2 regions of the Paenibacillus sp. J31R109 genome follow, and region 2 is predicted to be linked to the other one. Evidence: predicted binding sites of a transcription regulator. Region 2 holds the regulator's gene; the other holds the start of a gene.

Region 1 (11,040 bases), on a different contig from region 2:
AGGTACGGCGTTATTCGCAACCCTGGGGCTTGGCGGTGCACTGTTCACAGAAACAGGGAAATCTATATGGGCTGGTAGTTCCGAACCCGACGTGGATGAACCGGTGCTGGTTGTTGTGCAATTAAGCGGCGGGAATGACGGTATCAATACGTTGATTCCATATGGACAAGGTATATACTATGATACGCGACCAACGCTTGCATATGCGCAAAAAGAAGTCTTGACGCTTAATAATCAAGTTGGCCTGCATCCCAGTCTCACGGGCTTAGCAGCGTTGTATAAATTAGGAAAAATGGCTATTATACAAGGAGTCGGTTATCCAGAGCCTAATCGTTCCCACTTTCGCTCTATGGAGATCTGGCAAACGGCAGAACCTGCAAAGATGAGCCGCAGCGGCTGGTTGGCCAGATACGCGGAGTCTTCCTTGCCGCATAATCCAAACCCGCTCAAAGTGATTCAAATCGGCGGTTCAGGCAGCAAAGCATTCGCCTCAGATCGATCCAGCTTTCCTGTAATTCAATCCCTGGAATCCTATCATGTATTTGATCCTAAGACGGCCCTCATGGACAAGAATAGAATAACTAAAGCCTTCTTGGATATGTATGGGGCATCCAATCCGTTGGAACAGCTGCGTGTCGCATCAGTTAGAGGGTCAGAAGCCTATAAGAGCGTCGAAGCGATTCAATCACTTGCCGCCACCTATACGAAGAAAATAGAGTACCCGAATTCGAATTTTGCGAGAGACTTGCAGCTTGTGACGAAGCTGTTGGCTGGAAAGTCGGGTACGCGACTCTTCAATGTAGAGGTAGGTGGATTTGATGATCATGCGGATGAAAAGCAGCAGCATGCACAAATGCTTACTCAGGTCGATGAAGGGCTGACGGCCTTCTATCAGGATTTGCAGGCACAGGGATTACAGGATCGTGTGACTGTGATGGTGTTTTCCGAGTTCGGTCGTCGCGTGAAAGAGAACGGAAGCGGTGGGACAGACCACGGTACAGCGGCGCCGATGTTCGTTATTGGCGGTAAAGTAAAAGGCGGGCTGTATGGCGCTTATCCCAACTTGAGTAACCTAGACAATGATGATTTAAAATATGAGGTGGATTTCCGCTCCGTCTATAGTACGTTAATTGACTCGTGGTTAAAAGGAGATACAACCAGCGTGCTGGGCAAATCTTATGAGAATTTAAAATTTATTTAATGAGAGATAGAAGGTGGTGCCTGCTTGGAATTAGCGGCAATATCAGATCATATCGCGGAGGGGCTGCAAATTCTCTTCGTTGGTTATAACCCGAGTATCCGATCTGGTGAAACGGGGCATCATTATGCGAATCCGAGTAATCGATTCTATCGCATCCTGCTGCAGGCAGGTTTAACGCCTAGGCTCTACAAACCACAAGAGGATGGCGATCTCCTTCAAATTGGGTACGGCTTCACGAATATCGTAGCACGCCCCTCGCTAACCGCAGCAGAAATCACGGTGGAGGAGTATCGAGAAGGCAGACGTATTTTGAAAGAGAAAATCGAGTACTTCCGACCTAAGGTGGTGTGCTTCGTGGGGAAAGGTGTTTATGAGCAATATAGCGGCCGCAGAGGTATTGCATGGGGGATTCAACCGAACCCGATGGTAGACGGTGTTGTCGATTATGTATGCCCGTCTTCGAGCGGTCTTGTTCGGATGAAGCTGGAGGAAATGGTTGCGATTTACAGCGGTATTCGACCTGCGCTTGGAGAGCTTGTTTGAGGTTTTACTTGATGCTTGATCAGAATATTGCTATCATAGCCATAATACAAAAGCAAAGGTGTGGTCACTCATGGGAAACAGGGCCTATAACTTTAACGCAGGGCCTGCGGCGTTACCGCTCGAAGTACTTCAAAGAGCGCAAGAGGAATTTGTTGATTTTAAAGGTATTGGCATGTCCATCATGGAAATATCTCACCGTAGTTCGGAATATGAGCAAGTACATAATGAAACACAAGCGCTGTTGAAGCGTATTTTCGGTATTCCAGATGGATACCAAATTCTCTTTTTGACAGGTGGAGCGAGCTCTCAGTTCTCCATGATACCTATGAATTTCTTAAAAGCTGGCAAGGTTGGCAGCTACGTGTTGACAGGCGCTTGGGCCGAGAAGGCTGTACAAGAAGCAGCGCTATTTGGAGAAGTTTCTCTTGCAGCTAGTTCGAAAGAACAGAAATTCATGAAAATTCCTGCTCTAAGTGAAATTAACCTTGATCCGAATTCAGCTTATCTGCACATCACTTCCAATGAAACAATTGAGGGTGCGCAGTTCCAAAGCTTCCCGGATACAGGCAACATACCTTTAATCGGTGACATGTCCAGTGATATCTTGAGCCGCCCGGTTGATGTGTCGAAGTTCAGCATGATCTATGCGGGAGCACAGAAGAACCTTGGACCGTCTGGCGTGACTGTGGCGATTATTAAAGACGATTTACTCGTTGATCTGCCGAAAACAATCCCTACGATGATGCGTTATGAAACGCATAGCAAAAACAATTCCCTTTATAACACGCCACCGGCTTATTCCATTTACATGGTGAATCTGGTGTTGAAATGGATTGAGGAGCAAGGCGGATTAACAGTTATTGAAAAGAATAATATCGAAAAATCAGGCCTCATTTACAGCGCAATCGATAGCAGCAATGGCTTCTATCGTGGACCAGTGGATCTAGGAAGCCGTTCTAACATGAATATTACTTTCCGCTTGCAAGATGAAGAGCTGGAAAAGAAATTCATTAAAGAAACCGAGCAGCAAGGTTTTGTTGGTTTGAAAGGTCACCGCAGCGTTGGCGGTTTACGTGCATCCACGTATAACGCTGTACCTTACGCTTCATGTAAAGCACTTGCTGAATTCATGACTGATTTCCAACAACGCAACAGCTAATACAAAAGAAGGAAGCTATTCATGGCACCCTCGTGTGCGCATGGATAGCTTTTTTTTGTCGGAGGCATAGAGTTTCAATCGAAGTGTTCTGAAGCCTCTAGAGGGTCTCTGAGAAGGTTTAAAGAGGATGATTGAGAGAGAAGTTGCAACTAGATCTAGTGGGTGATAATGGTCCTAGGCATTTCGACATTTCTGAAAAAATCAAGTGAAAAATTAAAATATTTTTTCTAAACCTATCGAGCCACGCCCCGTCTAGGGTTTGGTGTTTTGGAAATGTAAATAGGCCTTTTACCTCGTTGACAAACACAATATATTGATATAAATTTGAAACTATCAACTAGATGTCGTGATAAAAAGCGCGTTGCGAGATTGCTGGCTGAAGGCTCAAATAGCGGCGGAAACCAAGTAATAACGCAGGTTTTAAGCTTTTTTGACCGCGTACGGAGTCGTTACGAAAACGCAGATTCTGTCGATTACAGGGTAGTATCACCCACGAGTGGCAGACGATAGAATGAGCATTTTTACTACATATAGGTTACTAGCAAGTGTTGGCACAAGATAGAGAGAATTGATAATGATAGGAGACGGAAGCTATGATAATTGCTTACGATTCGAAGACTGGAAATGTTCGCCGTTTTATTGCGAAACTCCAAATGCCTGCAGTTCAGATTGAGGAAGCGATGACGATGGACGAGCCATTCGTTCTCGTGACGTACACAACTGGTTTTGGTCAAATTCCTCCCAAGGTAGCTTCTTTCCTAGAAAGTAATTCTTCTCGTCTTCAAGGCGTAGCAGCTAGCGGTAATCGCAACTGGGGTGATGGCTTCGCCAAAAGCGCAGATACGATCTCTGCACTTTACGATGTTCCCGTATTAACGAAATTCGAATTATCTGGCACCAAAAATGATGTAGAACGATTTGTTCAGGGGGTACAAGCAATTGCGGCACATTGAACTTAATAATGAATTAATGCAACGCGGTATGGATGGTTTCTTCCAATTAGAGAAGGATAAAGAAGCTGTTGAAGTGTTTATGAAGGAAGTCCACAGCAAAAGCCTCACATTCCCCGATACCTCTTCGAAGGTTCGTTACATGATCGACAATAACTTCTACGAGAATGTTTATGACAAATACACCGAAGCTGAAGTAAACAGCGTGTATCAAGTGGCACATGACAATCAATTCGAGTTCGCATCGTATATGGCAGCTTCGAAATTTTATACAGATTACGCTTTACGCAGTGATGATAAGACGTTATATCTGGAGCATTTTCCAGATCGCGTAGCGATTGTAGCCCTGTACTTAGGTCGCGGAAATGCCGAGACAGCACGAGTACTGGCCCTGTCCATGATGGAGCAACGGTTGCAGCCAGCGACACCTACATTCCTGAACGCAGGTAAGAGTCGTCGAGGTGAAATGGTATCTTGCTTCTTATTGGAAATGGACGATTCCTTAAATTCCATCAACTATGTACTCGCAACGTGCATGCAGCTTTCCAAAATTGGCGGCGGGGTAGCCGTGAATTTATCGAAGCTTCGTGGTCGTGGTGAAACGATTAAAGGTGTTGAGGGCGCGGCAAAAGGAATTATACCTGTCCTTAAGCTGATGGAGGATGCGTTCTCTTATGCGGATCAGATGGGACAACGCAAGGGTTCAGGCGCGGCGTATTATAATATTTTTGGCTGGGACGTATTGGAATTCTTGGATAGCAAGAAAATTAACGCGGATGAGAAATCCCGTTTGAAAACTCTTTCGATCGGACTTATTGTTCCGAATAAGTTTTATAAGCTGGCGGAGGAAAACAAGCCTCTACATATTTTTGCACCTTATACCGTTCTTCAAGCCTATGGCAAGCATCTCGATGACCTGGATATGGATGAGATGTATGATGAACTCCTAGCGAATCCGAAAGTCAAAAAGAAAGTCGTCATGCAGGCACGTGATATGCTGACCAAAATTGCGACAACTCAACTGGAATCCGGTTATCCATATATGATGAATCGTACGAATGCGAATAAGGATCATGCCCTGAAAGGGATTGGGACGATCAAGATGTCTAATCTCTGTACAGAAATTTTCCAATTGCAAGAAACATCCGAAATTAATGATTACGGTCAAGATGACGTTATTCTTCGCGATATCAGCTGTAACCTAGCTTCCATGAACATTGCCAATGTGATGGATCGTAAAAAGCTGCGCGAAACCGTCCATGAAGGCATGATTGCTCTAACTTCGGTGAGTGATATGACGACGATCCATAATGCGCCAGGTGTTGCGAAAGCGAACCGTGAGCTGCACTCTGTCGGTCTTGGCGTTATGAACTTGCACGGCTATTTATCCAAGAACAAAATTGCTTATGAGAGTGCTGAAGCGAGAGATTTCGTTCGCACCTTCTTTGCAGCGATGAATTTCTATTCCATTGAAAAAAGTATGGAGATTGCCAAAGAATCCGGGCAAACGTTCGAAGGCTTTGAGCTATCCGAGTATGCCAATGGGAATTATTTTACCCGTTATACAGAAATAGATTACCGTCCGCTGTCGGACAAAGTGAAAGGTTTATTCGAAGGCATGCCGATTCCGTCTCCAGACGACTGGAAAGCGTTGCAAGCGAACGTTCAGAAGCATGGGCTCTATCATGCATATCGTTTGGCAGTAGCGCCGACGCAAAGCATCTCATATATCCAAAATTCAACCTCCAGCGTTATGCCGATTGTTGAGCCGATTGAGACACGTACGTATGCGAACTCAACAACGTATTATCCGATGCCATTCATGGCACGTGACAATTTCTTCTACTATAAATCTGCTTATCAGATGGATCAGTTCAAGATTCTTGACCTCATTTCGGAGATTCAAACGCATGTGGATCAAGGGATCTCGACCATTTTACACGTAAACAGTGATGTTTCAACAAGACAACTTGCTAAATTATACCTGTATGCGGCACACAAAGGACTTAAATCGCTCTACTACACACGAACCAATCAGCTATCCGTTGAGGAATGTGTAAGCTGCTCGGTATAATTAGGAAGGGGATTACCAATCATGACAAGTGCACCTACTCTAAATAAACCAATCGTTCGTAAAGCGGTAAATTGGAACCGACCTGATGATGATTTTACGAATACGTTCTGGAATCAAAATATTATGCAATTTTGGACAGATGAAGAGATTCCATTGTCTGATGATAAAATGTCTTGGATTACCTTGAGCGCTGTGGAGCGCGAGCTGTATATGAAGGTGCTAGGCGGTCTGACATTGCTCGATACGATGCAAGGCGGCGTTGGGATGCCGAAGATTCTTGAGCATGTGGATGGGCTGCAGCGCAAAGCTGTGCTTAGCTTCATGGGGATGATGGAGCAGATTCATGCGAAGTCTTACAGTTCGATTTTCACGACGCTGTCTACGACTGAGGAGATCAACGAGCTGTTCCAATGGGTGGAGCGCAATCCACACTTGCAGTTTAAGGCGAATAAGATTTCACACTACTATGAGAATATTAATACGACCAAAGAGCTGTATCTAGCGATGGCATCGTCTGTATTGCTAGAAAGCTATTTGTTCTATAGCGGTTTCTATTATCCGTTGTACTTGGCTGGCCAAGGTAAAATGACGAGCAGCGGCGAAATCATTGATTTGATTCTACGCGACGAGAGCATCCACGGCCTGTACATCGGCGTGTTGGCACAAGAGGTCTACGCGGAGCTTAGCCCAGTTGAGCAAGATGAGGCGTACGCGACGCTGTGTGCGCTGTTGAAAGAGCTTCATGCGAATGAAGAAGGCTATACAGATAGTCTGTACGGACCGCTCGGTCTAGCAGACGAGGTGAAAGCATTCTTACGCTATAATGCGAATAAGGCGTTCATGAATCTGGGTGTTGAACCGATGTTCCCGGAAGAAGAGATCAACCCGATTGTATTGAACGGACTGAGCACGAAGACGAAGCAGCATGACTTTTTCTCCAAAAAAGGCAATGGTTATGTGCGCACGATTCACGTCGAGGCTTTGACGGACGATGATTTTATATTTTAATAAGTGAAACATAGAAGTGAAGAAATGAACCACTCAGCGGTTGCTGGGTGGTTTTTTTGTGGTTATGCGCCTAGCTAATCGGGTCGATAAGCCCGTAACTCGAAAAATTCGAGTTAGGGGAAGGGAAAGAGGCGATATAGTCGCCGTAACTCGAAAAATTCGAGTTACGGGAAGGGAAAGAGTCGAAGTATTCGCCGTAACTCGAAAAATTCGAGTTACGGGAAGGGAAAGAGGCGATATATCCGCTGTAACTCGAAAAATTCGAGTTACGAGAAGAGAAAGAGACGAAGTAGCTGCTGTAACTCGAAAAATTCGAGTTACGGGAAGAGAAAGAGACGAAGTAGCCACTGTAAGTCGAAAAATTCGAGTTACGGGAAGAGAAAGAGGCGATAAAGCCGCTGTAACTCGAAAAATTCGAGTTACAGCGATCGAATCGTATCCAGGACTGATTGGGGTTCAGTCTCAAGGCTGATGTCAACGTAACAATGTTATGTTAAATTAAATTTGCAAAGGAGGGATGTCGTTTGGAAGAGGATTTGATCTCCAAAAAAGAGCTATTAGAGCTAACAGGAATATCCTATGGTCAATTATACCGCTGGAAACGGAAAAACTTAGTTCCTGAGGAATGGTTTATACGGAAATCAGCGTTTACGGGACAGGAAACGTTTTTTCCGAAGGGGCAGATGCTGGCGCGTATCGATAAAATTTTAAATATGAAAGATGATCTATCTCTGGACGAACTAGCGGATGTGTTCTCTATCGTTCCGAGTGATCTGAGAATAGACAAATTAGAGCTTGTGAATCGTAACATTGTTTCACTAGCGACGATTGAATATGCTTCCCCCTTTTTAGGTGCGACTGCGGTGTACAGCTTTGAAGAAACGTTGTTTCTGTTCCTATTAGAGGATTGCTTACAAACTGGGGAGATGAGCCTCGATGAAGGAAAGCACCTGCTTCTGACGATGAAAGAGCAATATGCCAAGTTTGAGGGAAAGCCTTGTGATTTAATTTTTATTCGCAAGATGGGCTTAACTTTGTTCTTCCTTGTTACGACAGGCTGTGAACTGTTTTGCGAGCGTGGTGCTAAAGTCGTGCTCCGCGTGCAGGTAGCGAAGAAAATTGAAGAGTTGAAGCTAAAAATAACAACAGTGTAAGGAGGTGGCACCCATGCAGACAGCGGAACTGAAACGTAATTTGATGATTTCTGGGATAGGTTCTTCGAATGGCGGGAGCTTTCGTACCGTGAAAATTGATGGAATAGGACGCCTGGAAGGGGACGTTATTTGCTCGCATTTTACGCTAAATGGTCGTGGAGAAGTGAATGGCAGCATCCAATCGGAAACGGCGGAAATGAATGGGACCCTTACGATTCAGGGGGATTTGAAGGCTAAGCGTACACGGATTCACGGGAGAGTGAAGGTCGAGGGAAATTATTTTGGCGAGAATATTGAGATACACGGTGCATCCACGATAACCGGCAGTTGTGAAGCAGAGAAGTTTCATGCAAATGGCAAGCTGCAAGTGGGCACACTCAATGCGGATACCATCCAAGTTACCTTACACGGTCATTGCAAAATAGCGGAAATCGGTGGAGAACGAATCCAAATTCGTAAGCAGTCGGGAATTAGCTTTGCTAGTTTGTTGAAGATTCTGCCTGCAGCTATCGGCAATCATTTGACGTGCCAGACGATCGAAGGCGATCATATTTATCTGGAGTACACGACGGCAGATGTAGTAAGAGGGGCGAATATTACGATTGGGCCTGGTTGCGAGATCGGACTCATTGAATATACAGTCAAGCTCGAACAAGATAAGAAATCCAAAGTGAAGATCAGCGAAAAAGTGTAGCGGAGAGAGGAGGGTTTGATGTACAATGGAATTGAATGCAAACAAACGTTCGTCAATTAGTAACTTGAACATTACAGGCAGCTCCACTGTGGCAGGTGGTCTTTACGATCGTGTGAAAATTGTTGGAGAAGGCATCGTAGAAGGAGATATGAAATGCCGTCTGTTGAAATGTATCGGAACCATAGAGATGGATGGTGATCTGCAGGCAGGCCAAACAGGCATTGTAGGCACATTTTCATTGACGGGCAATGTTCAAAGCGATACAATGAAAAATTCGGGGACGGTGAGTATCAGTGGTGATGCCGAAATTGGCTCATTAACTGGATCAGGGACGATTGAAGTGAAAGGTCATATGTTAGGCAACCGGATCGCATTGAAGGGCCAAGTCACTGCAGGAGGGGATTGCGAAGTCGATGTGTTTCACTTGAAAGGGATGTTTGATATTGGAGGACTGCTAAATGCAGGGGATGTCGACGTTAGACTATTCCAAGATTCAACAGTGAAAGAGATCGGCGGAGAGAAAATTAGAATTCGTAAAGCGAGTATGCTGCATCCGTTAAGTTTCTTCTTTAGACCCTCACCGCACGCAAAGGTTATGGTTTCGGTGATTGAAGGGGATGATATTTACCTGGAGCATACGAGAGCGAAGGTAGTCCGCGGTAACCAAGTTGTCATTGGTCCTGGCTGTGAAGTCGAACTGGTTGAATACAAGGGGCATCTGGAGAAAAAGAAGGGTGCCATTGTGAAAGAATCACGCAAGTTGTAGTACGCCTGTCCGTTTAAAGTGGACAGACGAAACGAAATAGTAAAGGAATGTGTAAGAATGACGAAAGCAAATAATAAAGTAGGCTTTGTTTTAGCAGGTCTGCTCTTGGCAATGCTGATGGCATCGATGGATAATACGATTGTCGCTACAGCAATGGGAACGATCGTAGGCGATCTTGGCGGACTAGATAAGTTCGTTTGGGTGACATCCGCGTACATGGTTGCTGAAATGGCCGGTATGCCGATTTTTGGTAAGTTATCCGATATGTTCGGGCGTAAACGATTTTTTGTTTTTGGTTTAATTGTATTCTTGCTTGCCTCCATCCTGTGTGGTACTGCAGAAAGTATTGTTCAGCTTAGTATTTACCGTGCGCTTCAAGGGATTGGCGGCGGAGCGCTTATTCCGATTGCGTTCACGATCATGTTTGATACCGTCCCTGTTGAACAACGCGGGAAGTTAGGCGGTTTGTTCGGTGCGGTATTCGGTTTGTCGAGTATTTTCGGACCGTTGCTTGGCGCGTATATTACAGATTATATTAACTGGCATTGGGTCTTCTATGTGAATATTCCTCTTGGTATTTTGGCCCTTATTTTTATTGCAGTCTATTATAAAGAATCACCTATCCATACGAAGCAGAAGATCGACTGGTGGGGTGCCGTTACGCTTGTTGGTGCTGTTGTCAGTATGATGTTTGCTCTTGAGCTAGGCGGCAATAAATATGCATGGGATTCGAGCTTAATTATTGGATTGTTTGCAGCTTTCGCGGTGCTTACAATCTGCTTTATCATGATTGAAAGAAAAGTCATCGAGCCTATTATTTCATTCCCCATGTTTAAGAACCGTTTGTTTACGACGAGTAATGCGCTTGGTTTATTGAGCGGGATGGGCTTCATCACAGCATCTGTGTATATCCCTATTTATATTCAAGGGGTACTTGGCGGTACAGCTACGAATTCGGGGCTCGTCTTATTGCCGATGATGGTAGGTTCCGTATTTTCAGCGGTCGGCGGCGGTTTCTTAATGAATAAGATGCCCTACCGGAACATTATGATGATCTTTGTTGTAATTCTAGCAGCGGGTATGTTCATGCTGACACAGCTTGAACCGGATACAAGCCGCTTGTATGTGACAATGTGCATGATCGTCGTTGGTGTTGGGATCGGCGCGAGCTTCTCTGTACTTTCCAATGCGGCGATTCATCACTTTGATCCGTCCCAGCGTGGTTCAGTGAATGCAACAGTCTCATTCGTTCGTTCCCTAGGTATGACGCTAGGGATTACACTATTCGGAATTATTCAACGGAATGATTTTACAGCGAAGCTTAAGGACATTTTCGCTGGAAGCGGGCAAGGGAACATGGCTGACAATCCAGCGTTTAGTGATCCTAGGGTATTGCTGGCACCTGAAATGCGTGCCCAAATTCCAAAACCTGCTCTAGATAAAATTACTGCCGGATTATCATCCTCGATTTCCTATACATTTATGTGGGCA
Region 2 (11,040 bases):
GTCTTAGCTGTTCTGCTCACATAATCCATGTGCGAAAGGTGGTACCCTATCCATGAATGTACTTATTTTTGGAGCTACCGGGATGGTGGGACAAAGCGTCCTTCGGGAATGCCTGCTGGATCCTCAGGTTAACCATGTATTATCAATCGGCCGAAGCTCTACAGGCCAGTCTCAACCTAAATTCCGTGAACATGTTCTGAAAGATATCACCGAATTAACCTCTTTGACCGATGAGCTGTCTAGTATCGATGCTTGCTTCTTCTGTCTGGGCGTCTCGTCTGTGGGCATGAGCGAGGAGAAATACCATGCGATCACGTATGAGTTAACCATGAACATTGCCACTACGTTAGCTAACATCCAGCCCAAGATGACTTTTGTCTATGTCACAGGTGCGAGTACCGACAGTACCGAGCAAGGCAGCAGCATGTGGGCACGTGTCAAAGGAAAAACAGAAAATGCGCTCCTTAAGCTGCCTTTTAAGTCAGCCTTTATGTTCCGACCTGGTGCTATTCTGCCGAAGAATGGCGTCAAATCCAAAACAAAGCTCTATCAAACCTTTATTGTCATCTTGAGCCCGATATTCCCTCTTTTACAAAAATGGTTCCCGAATACAGTCATTGACTCCGAGCAGATTGGACGAGCCATGATCTCTGTCGCGAGAAACGGATACCCGAAATCGATTATGGAAATTACGGATATTCGCAATGCGTCTGGGAGATGAAGCGTTGGATATTTCAATCGTAGTGCTGAAGGACTTTGATGAAGGAATACTTTACTTAGAAGAAAAGAGTGCCGCAGAAGGTCATCGCCATATCCAAAAGCTTGTAAGCGAATATCAATCTGGTCAAAATCAATTTCGCGCATCAGGTGAAATCCTTTTATCCGCTATGGTTGATGGGAAGATGGTAGGTGTGTGCGGCCTCAATAGGATGAAGCTGGAAAATGGTGAGGAGATTGGGCGCGTTCGGAGACTCTATGTCTTGGAGCCTTACCGTAGATATCGCGTAGGAAAAGCTTTGATGACCGCTATTATTCAAGAGGCTCAACGACATTATCGTGCATTAGTGTTATATACAGATAACCCTGTTGCCGATGCGTTTTATCGAAATCTTGGCTTCAGTATCTGCACCACTGTGGGGAAGTCCACACATTATTTGGATTTACGGGAAATAAAAAAGCAGTGACACACAAGGTGTGATCACTGCTTTTTCGTCTTGCTGACGATTCAAACAAAGCAGGGTCCAACTGACGTACCAGGAACTTTCTGGTTCCCTCCTAGCTGTTCGCGCCTCTAAGCTTCTTCTCGGAGGATTGGTATTTTTTTAGACATATGTATGCGATGAGCAAAATTAAGATCGGTAAGCCCCCGATAAGGAAGCGGAATCCATAAATAGCGCTAGTAACCTGGACTTCTTTATCGGCATCATACCCGCTTGTCGCGAAGAAAATACCCATAATCCCATATTGAATAGACATCCCAATACGAATAATAAAGCCATTCACGCCATAATACATCCCCTCACGACGACGACCCGTTTGCTGAGCATCAAAATCGACAACATCAGAAAGCAGTACATGCAAGGACAACATGAAACCAGAAACCGGAATACCTAGTAGGGCTCCTATGATAATAACCATGAGTGATGAATCGGCAAAAAGGAAACCAAGTGAAATGATCGCGTACAACACCGACGATATCATAGCGACACGAACCGTCGATAAGCGCACACCGCTTTTCGCCCAAATGAACGACATCGGAATCGCCACGATAAACACGGCACCAAGGAATAGGGAGTTCTGCGTCCCGTTTAATACCACGACATATTTCGTGTAAAAAGCTGTTAACGAAACGAACATCGTTGTCGTCAATTGAATCAATAAATTCGCTACGACGTAGGAATTGAACAGCTTATTTTTAAACGTCTGAACGGTTGCTTCCTTAAAATGAAGGGGTTCTGACTTACTTGCTGCTGGATTCTCGAACGAGCCATACAGGGACACATACAAGGAAACGACCGCGATAATTGAAAAAATCCCTGCCATCAGCCCCCAACCTAAGGAGAGCCCTAACGATTTCGCAAGCGCGATACCGATAATCATACCGAAGATGCTGAACATTTGTTGGAAAGCCGACACTTGATAGCGATCCTTCTTCGTCTGATACATTTCCGGAAATAAGGCACCGGTATTAAGCCCAATGAATGAATAGATTAAATCAAAGAAAAACGTTAGTGTGAAAAAATAAATCAACAGCATCGTCGTGCTGCCCGCAGGCGGGTTGAAAAGAAAGAAGAAAAGCACACCAAACGGCAAACTTCCAAACAGAATGTACGGAATTCGCCTGCCGAAGCGCGTTTTGGTCCGGTCGCTCACATATCCCGCAACCAAATTAAACAGGGCATTCAGGAAACCATAGATGATCATCCCGATCGAAATCGATGTACCCGATACGTTCAACACCGTAACATAATAGAAAACAGCAATGGCGCTGAACGCTTGCCACAAGACGCTAAGTCCAATTTGATTCGAGCTGTAAGCGAGTTTTTTAGATAGAGATACCATTGGACTTGCCTCCTCCATAATTTGAACCTGCTTAACTATACAGTGCCGATGGGAAGAAATGCAGCTGGTGCGATGTCAGTACTTTAAATGCTTCTGCATAGCCCTTCGCTTCTGGGTTTTGTTTCAACTTACCAAACAGTTGTAGTCCTTGATAGTCAAAATACCCCTTAACCAAGGGCCAATTAATGTTGTCAAATTGACTCTTATGGGCCAAAATTGAAGCGATCTTCGTTTCCCAATGTGCCGTAACGTCAATAAACGTATTTGGATGCGAGGTCGCATAGAATGCGATTTGCGGCACGTCATGCGGCTTAGATCCAGGGAAAAGAATCTCATTGGACGAAAAGAGCATTGCCGATGCGACCGCTTTACCTGTTTTGATATGGTCCGGATGTGCTTCATAGGGCATCCATGGATCTACCGTCATCAATAAGTCTGGCTTCTCTTCGCGGATAATTGGAATGAGCTTTGCCAGCAATTCCTCTTCGGTGTAGTTCCCCATGTCCGGAAATTCAAGTGCAATCTGCTTGGACACGCCTAAAATATCACCGGCAGCCAACCGCTCTGCGCGTCGAACCGCAGCAATCGCTTCAGGCTCCACTTCGCCAGTTGAACCGCTTCCTCTACCATCGGTTACCGTAATGTAAACGATTTCACAACCACGCTGTGCAAGTTCGTATAGCGTACCTGCTGCCCCAACTTCGTTATCATCAGGGTGAGGTTGGACGCATACGACTTTCTTAACATCCAAGACATCAGGAAGACCTAATATTCGTCTAATATCCATGTAAAATCCCTCCAATATGTCACATTCTATCATAAAAGGAAGAGAAATGTCGAAAATGTTCCCTCGTGAAATCGGGGGAATTCCATTATACTTATTAGTAGAAGACGAAGAACGTCCCTGTCCATTTTCTTAATGGCATGGGGGCGTTTTTTCGTTGTAAAGGAGGGAACTTACCTATGAGTTTCGAGCATGTGCATGCTAGATGGATTGAAAGCCATTTGGAACAGAGAACTGGAGAACGCAGGGGCCGCTTGGAGCGCGGGCATCAGGAGGCGGAAAGACGATTCTGTCAGGCCGTCTGGTGGGAGCTCCGAGGCCATTTCGACGAGCTGCACCCCGAATTCGAAGTGTTGGATTGGCGGGGACGCTCGTATTTCTGCGATTTTGCCTGGCTGACGAAATTTGTGAAATTGATCATCGAGATTAAGGGATATGGCCCTCATGTGCGAGATATGGACAGGCAAAAATACTGCAATGAGCTGAACCGGGAAACCTTTCTAGCTGCGATGGGATATCAGGTGATCTCATTTTCGTATGATGATGTTGTCTCTCGTCCCGAAGTATGTATCACACTGCTTCGCTTGTTCATTAGTCGTTACCAGGCGATCCCCTCACCTGTCAGTCTGGGCACGGTGATGGAGAGGGAAATTGTGAAGCTCGCCTATACACTCGCGCAGCCTCTGCGACCGAAAGATGTAGAAGCTCATTTAAACATCAACCATCGCACAGCTGTGCAATGCCTGCAGTCGCTCTGCACCCAGGGTTGGCTTACACCGCTCGCTGGTGCTGGAGGCAGACATGTTGTGCGTTACGAGCTCATGCAAGACAATCTGCATCGGCTGTGAGGAATTAGGCATTAGACGGGATGGAGCATATCAAGCGGCCGCTAGGATAAAAAGATGCGAATGTGCAGGCATTTTCTTTATTTTACCCTTGTAAAGTCAAATTACTGCGAAAATACATCAATTTCTCGTTATATCTCCTGATCTGGATGAATTTGAACCAAAAAACTGCATATTCGCAGCAATTTCCTCTTATTCACTCAAAAACCTATTAAAAGATGTATTTTCGCAGGTTTTTCGAAAAGATCCGTGCGCTAGCGGGTGATGTAACGAATTGGAGATGTTACCGAGACTGAAGCTAGTTTAAAGAGTCGGGGGAGTTGCTTGAGTGATGTGTGGAGTTACAGGGTCGAAGGCCTTGCGCGAGTGTAGCTAGTTAAAAGTGCTGGGGCAGCTGCTTGAGTGATGTGTGGAGTTACAGAGTCGAAGGCGTTGCGCGAGTGTAGCTAGTTGAACGTGCTGGGGGGAGCTGCTTGAGTGATGTGTGGAGTTACAGGGTCGAAGGCCTTGCGCGAGTGTAGCTAGTTGAACGTGCTGGGGTAACTGCTTGAGTGATGTATGGAGTTACAGGGGTCGAAGGCGTTGCGCGAGTGTAGCTAGTTGAACGTGCCAGGGTAGCTGCTTGAGTGATGTGTGGAGTTACAAGGTCGAAGGCGTTGCGCGAGTGTAGCTAGTTAAAAGTGCTGGGGCAGCTGCTTGAGTGATGTGTGGAGTTACAGAGTCGAAGGAGTTGCAGGAGTGTAGCTAGTTGAACGCGCTGGGCAGCTGCTTGAGTGATGTGTGGAGTTACAGGGGGCGAAGGAGTTGCGCGAGTGTAGCTAGTTGAACGTGCTGGGGTAGCTGCTTTGTGATGTGAGGAGTTGCGAGAGTTGAAGCTTTGAAATAGTTGTAGGAATTTAAAATAGTCGTCTTCTTCTAACATAGGTGCTCGCGGCGGTAGGAATGTGAAACAACAGTACAAGCTACACGGTAAAAAGATGCGAATGTGCAGGCATTTTCTTTATTTTACCCTTGTAAAGTCAAATTACTGCGAAAATACATCAATTTCTCGTAATATCTCTTAATCTCCATGAATTTGAACCAAAAAACTGCATATTCGCAGCAATTTCTTCTATTTCACTCAAAAACCTATTAAAAGATGTATTTTCGCAGGTTTTTCGAAATGACCCGTGCGCTAGCGGGTGATGTAACGAGTTGGAGATGTTACCGAGACTGAAGCTAATTGAAAGAGTTGGGGGAAGCTGCTGGTGCTCCAGCTATTGTAGATGTTTCAGAAGCTGCGATAATTTCAGAAGTATCCATGGTCATTAGCACGATTTTCTAGCCTTTCCAATTGACATTAAATTTCAGGGATGTTATAAAGTTAGTGTATAGCACTCACAGCGTGCGAGTGCTAATTTTATAAACCCTGTTACATATCGAAAGGAGATCTATCCGTGGAAAAGAAACAGTTTCAAGCCGAATCCAAGCGTCTATTGGAAATGATGATTAATTCGATTTACACACAACGTGAAATCTTTCTAAGAGAGCTTATCTCCAACTCCAGCGATGCGATTGACAAAATTTACTACAAAGCACTTACAGACGACTCGCTCGTTTTTGACAAAGATAGCTACTTCATCAAAATTACAGCCGACAAAGACAATCGCATCTTAACGATTCGCGATACAGGGATCGGGATGACGAAAGAAGATCTTGAAAACAACTTGGGGATTATCGCGAAAAGCGGATCTCTTGCTTTCAAAAAAGAGAACGAAGCCAAAGATGGCCACAACATCATCGGTCAATTCGGGGTAGGCTTCTACTCCGCATTCATGGTTGCTGACCACATCGCGGTAACAAGTAAAGCCCTTGGCAGCGACACCGCATATAAATGGGAATCCGACGGTGCAGATGGGTACACGATTGCCCCTGCCAACAAAGATTCCGTTGGGACGGAGATTGTCCTCTCGATCAAAGCAAATACCGAAGATGACAGCTACGACGAATACTTGGACGAATATCGCCTGAAAGCGATTATCAAGAAGTACTCCGATTTCATTCGTTACCCGATCAAAATGGACATCACAAGCAGACGTCTCCAAGAAGGCAGCGAGACCGAATACGAAGACTTCCAAGAAGAGCAGCACGTGAACAGCATGGTGCCGATCTGGAGAAAGAACAAAAGCGAGCTTACTCCTGAGGACTACGAGAAGTTCTATCACGAGAAACATTACGGCTTCGACAAACCGCTGAAGCATATTCATGTGAGTGCAGACGGCGCGGTAGTCTACCAAGCCATCCTTTTCATCCCTGAAAACATGCCTTATGACTACTATTCCAAAGAATATGAGAAAGGCTTGGAGCTTTACGCAAACGGCGTTCTCATTATGAATAAATGTGCGGACCTGCTGCCTGACTATTTCTCCTTCGTCAAAGGCATGGTGGATTCCGAGAGCCTATCGCTCAACATCTCCCGCGAGATGCTGCAGCACGATCGTCAGCTCAAATTAATTGCGAAAAATATCTCTAGCAAAATCAAAGGGCAGCTGCAAAGCCTTCTAAAGGACGAGAGAGAGAAATACGAGCAATTCTACAAATCCTTCGGCAGACAGCTTAAATTCGGCGTTTACAGCGACTACGGTACGCATAAAGAGCTATTGCAGGATCTATTGATGTTCTCCTCCTCCAAGGAGAAACAACTTGTCACATTGGACGAGTATGTATCCAGAATGCCAGAAGACCAGAAGTACATTTACTATGCTTCGGGTGAGTCGATGGAAAGAATTGATAAGCTTCCGCAAACGGAGCTTGTCACTGATAAAGGTTACGAGATTCTATACTTCACTGATGATATTGATGAGTTCGCAATCAAAATGATTATGACTTACAAAGAGAAGGAATTCAGATCGGTTTCAAGCGGGGATCTTGGTATTGATGTAGAGGATAACGCTAACGATTCTGAGTCTGATAAAAAAGAAAATCAAGATCTATTCGACTACATGAATGGCTTATTGGCTGGTAAAGTATCGAGTGTAAAAGCTTCCAAGCGCTTGAGAAAGCATCCAGTATGCTTATCCACAGACGGCGATGTCACCATCGAAATGGAAAAGATCTTGAACGCGATGCCGAATAACCCAAATGTTAAGGCAGAGAAAGTATTAGAAATCAACGTCAACCATGACGTGTTCGCTTCCTTGAAGGATGCTTTTGAGAAAGATAAAGAGAAACTAAACCTTTACACGGCGCTCTTGTATAATCAAGCCCTTCTTATCGAAGGTTTGCCTTTGCAAGATCCAGTTGAATTTACGAATGATATTTGCAAAATCATGGTGTAAGCATTCATCCAAGCACTGCAACTCTTTTGTTGCGGTGCTTTCTTTTAGCTAAGATGGTTCCGAAGAAGAAACGGGCACGACACGGATATGATCGTGACTAGCTTCTTGTCGATTATACACATATGCAAGTAAACGAGCTTGATCAATGCCTAGCGCCTTCGCTACCTCAACAATATCCAATTCTTGAATTTTTTTGCTGGATTTTGGGCTATTGACGGACATATGCTTCAACCATCCTTCGAATTAATATTAATGTAATTAATAGCACGATAAACCTAACCTGTGATATAGTTTTGATATAAAGACGTTATCGGTATGATAAAGGCAAAACCACTGAAAAGTGGTGACGCAAAGCTAGAGGGACTAAATTGGCCATTGTGATTGTCCAAAATGTCAGCCAGCTACCGCCTCCATCCGATGATGACAGTACGACAAAGGAGGAATCTGTACCATGAATAAAACGGTGATTGACGGTAATATGAGTCTAGACGTCATGCAATTGATTGACAGCTTGCATCTTCCTGATCATGATATTTTGGACATGTTCTCATTCTCGTTTGGCAGCAATTTATTAACGTCGGATGAAGCCATTCGGTTCATTCACTTTCTTCGAAGTGAACTGGACAAACGCATTCAATAACCGAATTATGCCTTATCACTAACAAAAATACAGTCGGTTGATGTCAATAGAATTTTTTTTTTTCAAAAGCTCATGAGGGCGCATCATTATTGACTTTCCCTCTATGAAGCAGCCAAAGACAGCGCACCATGCGCTGTCTTTTTTTTATTTTTTGTCACATTTCGAAAAAAAACAAATCAATTCGTGTCACCCTCTGAATTTCCCAATCAAACTAGTATTTTTGAACATATGATATAGCAAGTACTAGAGTTGCATCTACCCATGCTGAAAGGAGGACAACCATGAGCGAACACTTGATTACACTCCATTTAACAGCGACTAGTGTAGTCTCAGGAACAATTACAACATCAACTTCAACGACAACATCAACTACGACAACTACGACGCTTACCCCGCTTGTCAAACGATTTACGGCTAATGTGGTATTAGGAAATATTCTTGGAGGCGTAACTACGATTCTTTCATCTAGCTTCAGGGACGACACAGGAGCTAACTTGCCTAGCAACAGTCTGACGGTTCCTGGCAGTAATGGATACTACAATGTTTTTGTAAATGGTGTTCTTCAGTTAAGCTACTTAACGACTTTAACGACAGCTAGTTTAGTCATTAATACTGGGCTCACCATTGGGGTATCGGTGAATTTAGAAACCTTATCGTTCACTGCCTCCTCCACCTCTACTTCCACTTCAACTTCTACCTCCACCTCAACAACGAACAATTTAGTTGTGACAACAACGGTTAATACGCATTAGTCAACCCCATCCTTATCAAATGGTGAACATAGAAAAGCCGCACCCCCTCATAACGTTTCACGAGGTGATGCGGCTTTGTGTCATTTGTGCAGCAGGTGCTACTTATTTGTCCCTAAGCAGACCAACATCATGCTTTCCCAATATTTGCGTTAACTCCTTCAAGAACATATTGATGTCCTTGAATTGCCTATAGACAGAGGCGAAGCGAATGTAGGCCACTTCATCGACGGGGTACAATTGCTCCATCACAATTTCACCAATGCCAAGGCTATCGACTTCGGCGTGAGCTGTCGTGCGAAGCTGCATTTCGACTTCAGAGACGAGCATCTCTAGCCGCTCCATGGAAACCGGTCTTTTTTCACAAGCACGAATTAAGCCACGTAAAATTTTCTCACGACTAAATTCTTCCCGACTTCCATCTTTTTTAATCACAATTAAAGGTGTTTCTTCAACCATTTCGAAAGTCGTGAATCTTCTAGCGCATTTCTCGCATTCACGGCGACGACGTATGGATTTGTTCTCATTGGCAGACCTCGAATCAAGCACTTTCGTACCAGAATGGTCACAGAACGGGCATTTCATTCGCTTTCCTCTCCTTTCTCTCTTGGAAATATCTTTACCAGATGTTACATGTCTTGAAGTTTGGAGTTCTGCACACAATAGATTTACCAACCGACAAGGAGGTGAACAGACATGAGTTCAAACAGAAGCAGCAATACTTTAGTCGTTCCACAAGCTAACGCAGCCTTGGATCAGTTGAAGTATGAGGTAGCTCAGGAGCTAGGTATCGCTATCCCACAAGATGGCTACTATGGCAACATGACTTCTCGTGACACTGGCTCTATTGGTGGTAGCATCACTCGTCGCCTGGTACAAATCGCAGAACAATCTCTAGCAGGTCAATTCAAGTAATCTTGAATTGCGCACGCTTTTGACTCTGCCAAACAGGAAGTATTGGACTCCTCGCTCCCCCGGGAGCTAGTCCAATGCTTCTTTGTTTTTGCCAAGTCCGCTATGCAGCTCCGTTGCCGTTCCATTGCTCCGTGTACAGTTTCGTATACTTCTCATAATAATACAGCACACGCTGCACATAATGACGTGTTTCACCAAAAGGAATATCACTGATATTCGACTCGGTTCCGTCCCACACTTGATTATTCTTCCATTTATTCACATTACCTTGTCCTGCATTATACGCCGCGATAGCGTAGATTAAGTTCCCATTATAATGCTTGATCAGCCAATTCAGATACCAAGATCCTAGAAAAATATTCATATCTACACGAAGCAAATCTTCTTGCGTATGAGGCCCTAAATTCGTCGATTCAACAATCCATTCAGCGGTATCAGGCATAAGCTGCATAAGGCCTAATGCCCCTTTACTTGATTCTAAATGATATTTATAATTCGTTTCAACTCGAATAATGGCTGCAATTAGAAAAGGGTCTATATTGTGTTTCGCCGCGCTTTGCTTAATCTCCTGCTCAAAGTAGATGGGGTATAGCTTTCTGCCTATAATTGCGCTATTCATGAAGAGGATCATGACAAAAGCAATTAGCAGAATAGCAAACATTCGCTTTTTTCGAAAGAACGTCATGCTAATCCCTTCCCTGCCCAAAACCGCTCTACCCTCATGTTGGTTTCTTCCCAAGTCCCACTATTATCAATCACAATATCTGCAAGCTTACGCTTCTCTTCAATCGACATCTGTGCATCAAGACGAAGCTGAGCAGTCTCTGCTGACAAGCCATCTCGCTGCATCAGTCGTTCCAACTGCAAGTGACGCGGAATATAAACAACCATGATCTCCTCAAACATGGACACCAAATTCGATTCTATGAGTAAAGGAACATCGACCACAACCAGCTTGGTGGGATAGTCCCGTTCATACGTTGTCATCTGCTCGCGCATCCTTGCACGAATAGGAGGATGAAGCAATCCCTCAAGCTGTTGCCGAGCTTCAGGGGATCCAAAAATGATTTCACCGAGCATCTTACGCTGCAATGATCCATCGTGCCCAATCACAGCTTGTCCAAAAGCAGCAGCAACCTGTTCAAGAACAGGACTGCCAGGCTCGACAACATCACGAGCAATCTGATCGGCATCGATTAAAAGGGCACCACGGCTAACGAGCATACGG

What was found. Region 2 encodes NrdR, which represses ribonucleotide reductase genes. Its sites were predicted from a motif close to AACACNATATATNGTGTT; they were not measured.
Region 1: the regulator NrdR is predicted to act here: its motif matches at 3,206-3,223, upstream of nrdI (class Ib ribonucleoside-diphosphate reductase assembly flavoprotein NrdI).

Annotation. Positions count from the first base shown of each region.
Region 1 covers NZ_JCAUAR010000011.1:24,229-35,268, reverse strand. Annotated here, with positions in the region: gene AC58QT_RS23950 (DUF1501 domain-containing protein) at 1-1,201, shown strand, start outside; gene AC58QT_RS23945 (mismatch-specific DNA-glycosylase) at 1,226-1,744, shown strand; gene serC (3-phosphoserine/phosphohydroxythreonine transaminase) at 1,815-2,903, shown strand; gene nrdI (class Ib ribonucleoside-diphosphate reductase assembly flavoprotein NrdI) at 3,497-3,856, shown strand; gene nrdE (class 1b ribonucleoside-diphosphate reductase subunit alpha) at 3,843-5,927, shown strand; gene nrdF (class 1b ribonucleoside-diphosphate reductase subunit beta) at 5,949-6,935, shown strand; gene AC58QT_RS23920 (hypothetical protein) at 6,994-7,407, shown strand; gene AC58QT_RS23915 (YhbD family protein) at 7,460-8,089, shown strand; gene AC58QT_RS23910 (polymer-forming cytoskeletal protein) at 8,103-8,783, shown strand; gene AC58QT_RS23905 (hypothetical protein) at 8,809-9,549, shown strand; gene AC58QT_RS23900 (MDR family MFS transporter) at 9,607-11,040, shown strand, end outside.
Region 2 covers NZ_JCAUAR010000006.1:348,941-359,980, forward strand. Annotated here, with positions in the region: gene AC58QT_RS18450 (hypothetical protein) at 1-24, shown strand, start outside; gene AC58QT_RS18455 (NAD-dependent epimerase/dehydratase family protein) at 53-721, shown strand; gene AC58QT_RS18460 (GNAT family N-acetyltransferase) at 726-1,184, shown strand; gene AC58QT_RS18465 (MFS transporter) at 1,276-2,562, opposite strand; gene AC58QT_RS18470 (PIG-L deacetylase family protein) at 2,594-3,349, opposite strand; gene AC58QT_RS18475 (DUF559 domain-containing protein) at 3,526-4,194, shown strand; gene htpG (molecular chaperone HtpG) at 5,628-7,508, shown strand; gene AC58QT_RS18485 (hypothetical protein) at 7,557-7,730, opposite strand; cyclic di-GMP riboswitch class I at 7,822-7,917, shown strand; gene AC58QT_RS18490 (hypothetical protein) at 7,960-8,148, shown strand; gene AC58QT_RS18495 (DUF4183 domain-containing protein) at 8,430-8,900, shown strand; gene nrdR (transcriptional regulator NrdR) at 9,003-9,482, opposite strand; gene AC58QT_RS18505 (alpha/beta-type small acid-soluble spore protein) at 9,594-9,812, shown strand; gene AC58QT_RS18510 (lytic transglycosylase domain-containing protein) at 9,913-10,497, opposite strand; gene coaE (dephospho-CoA kinase) at 10,494-11,040, opposite strand, start outside.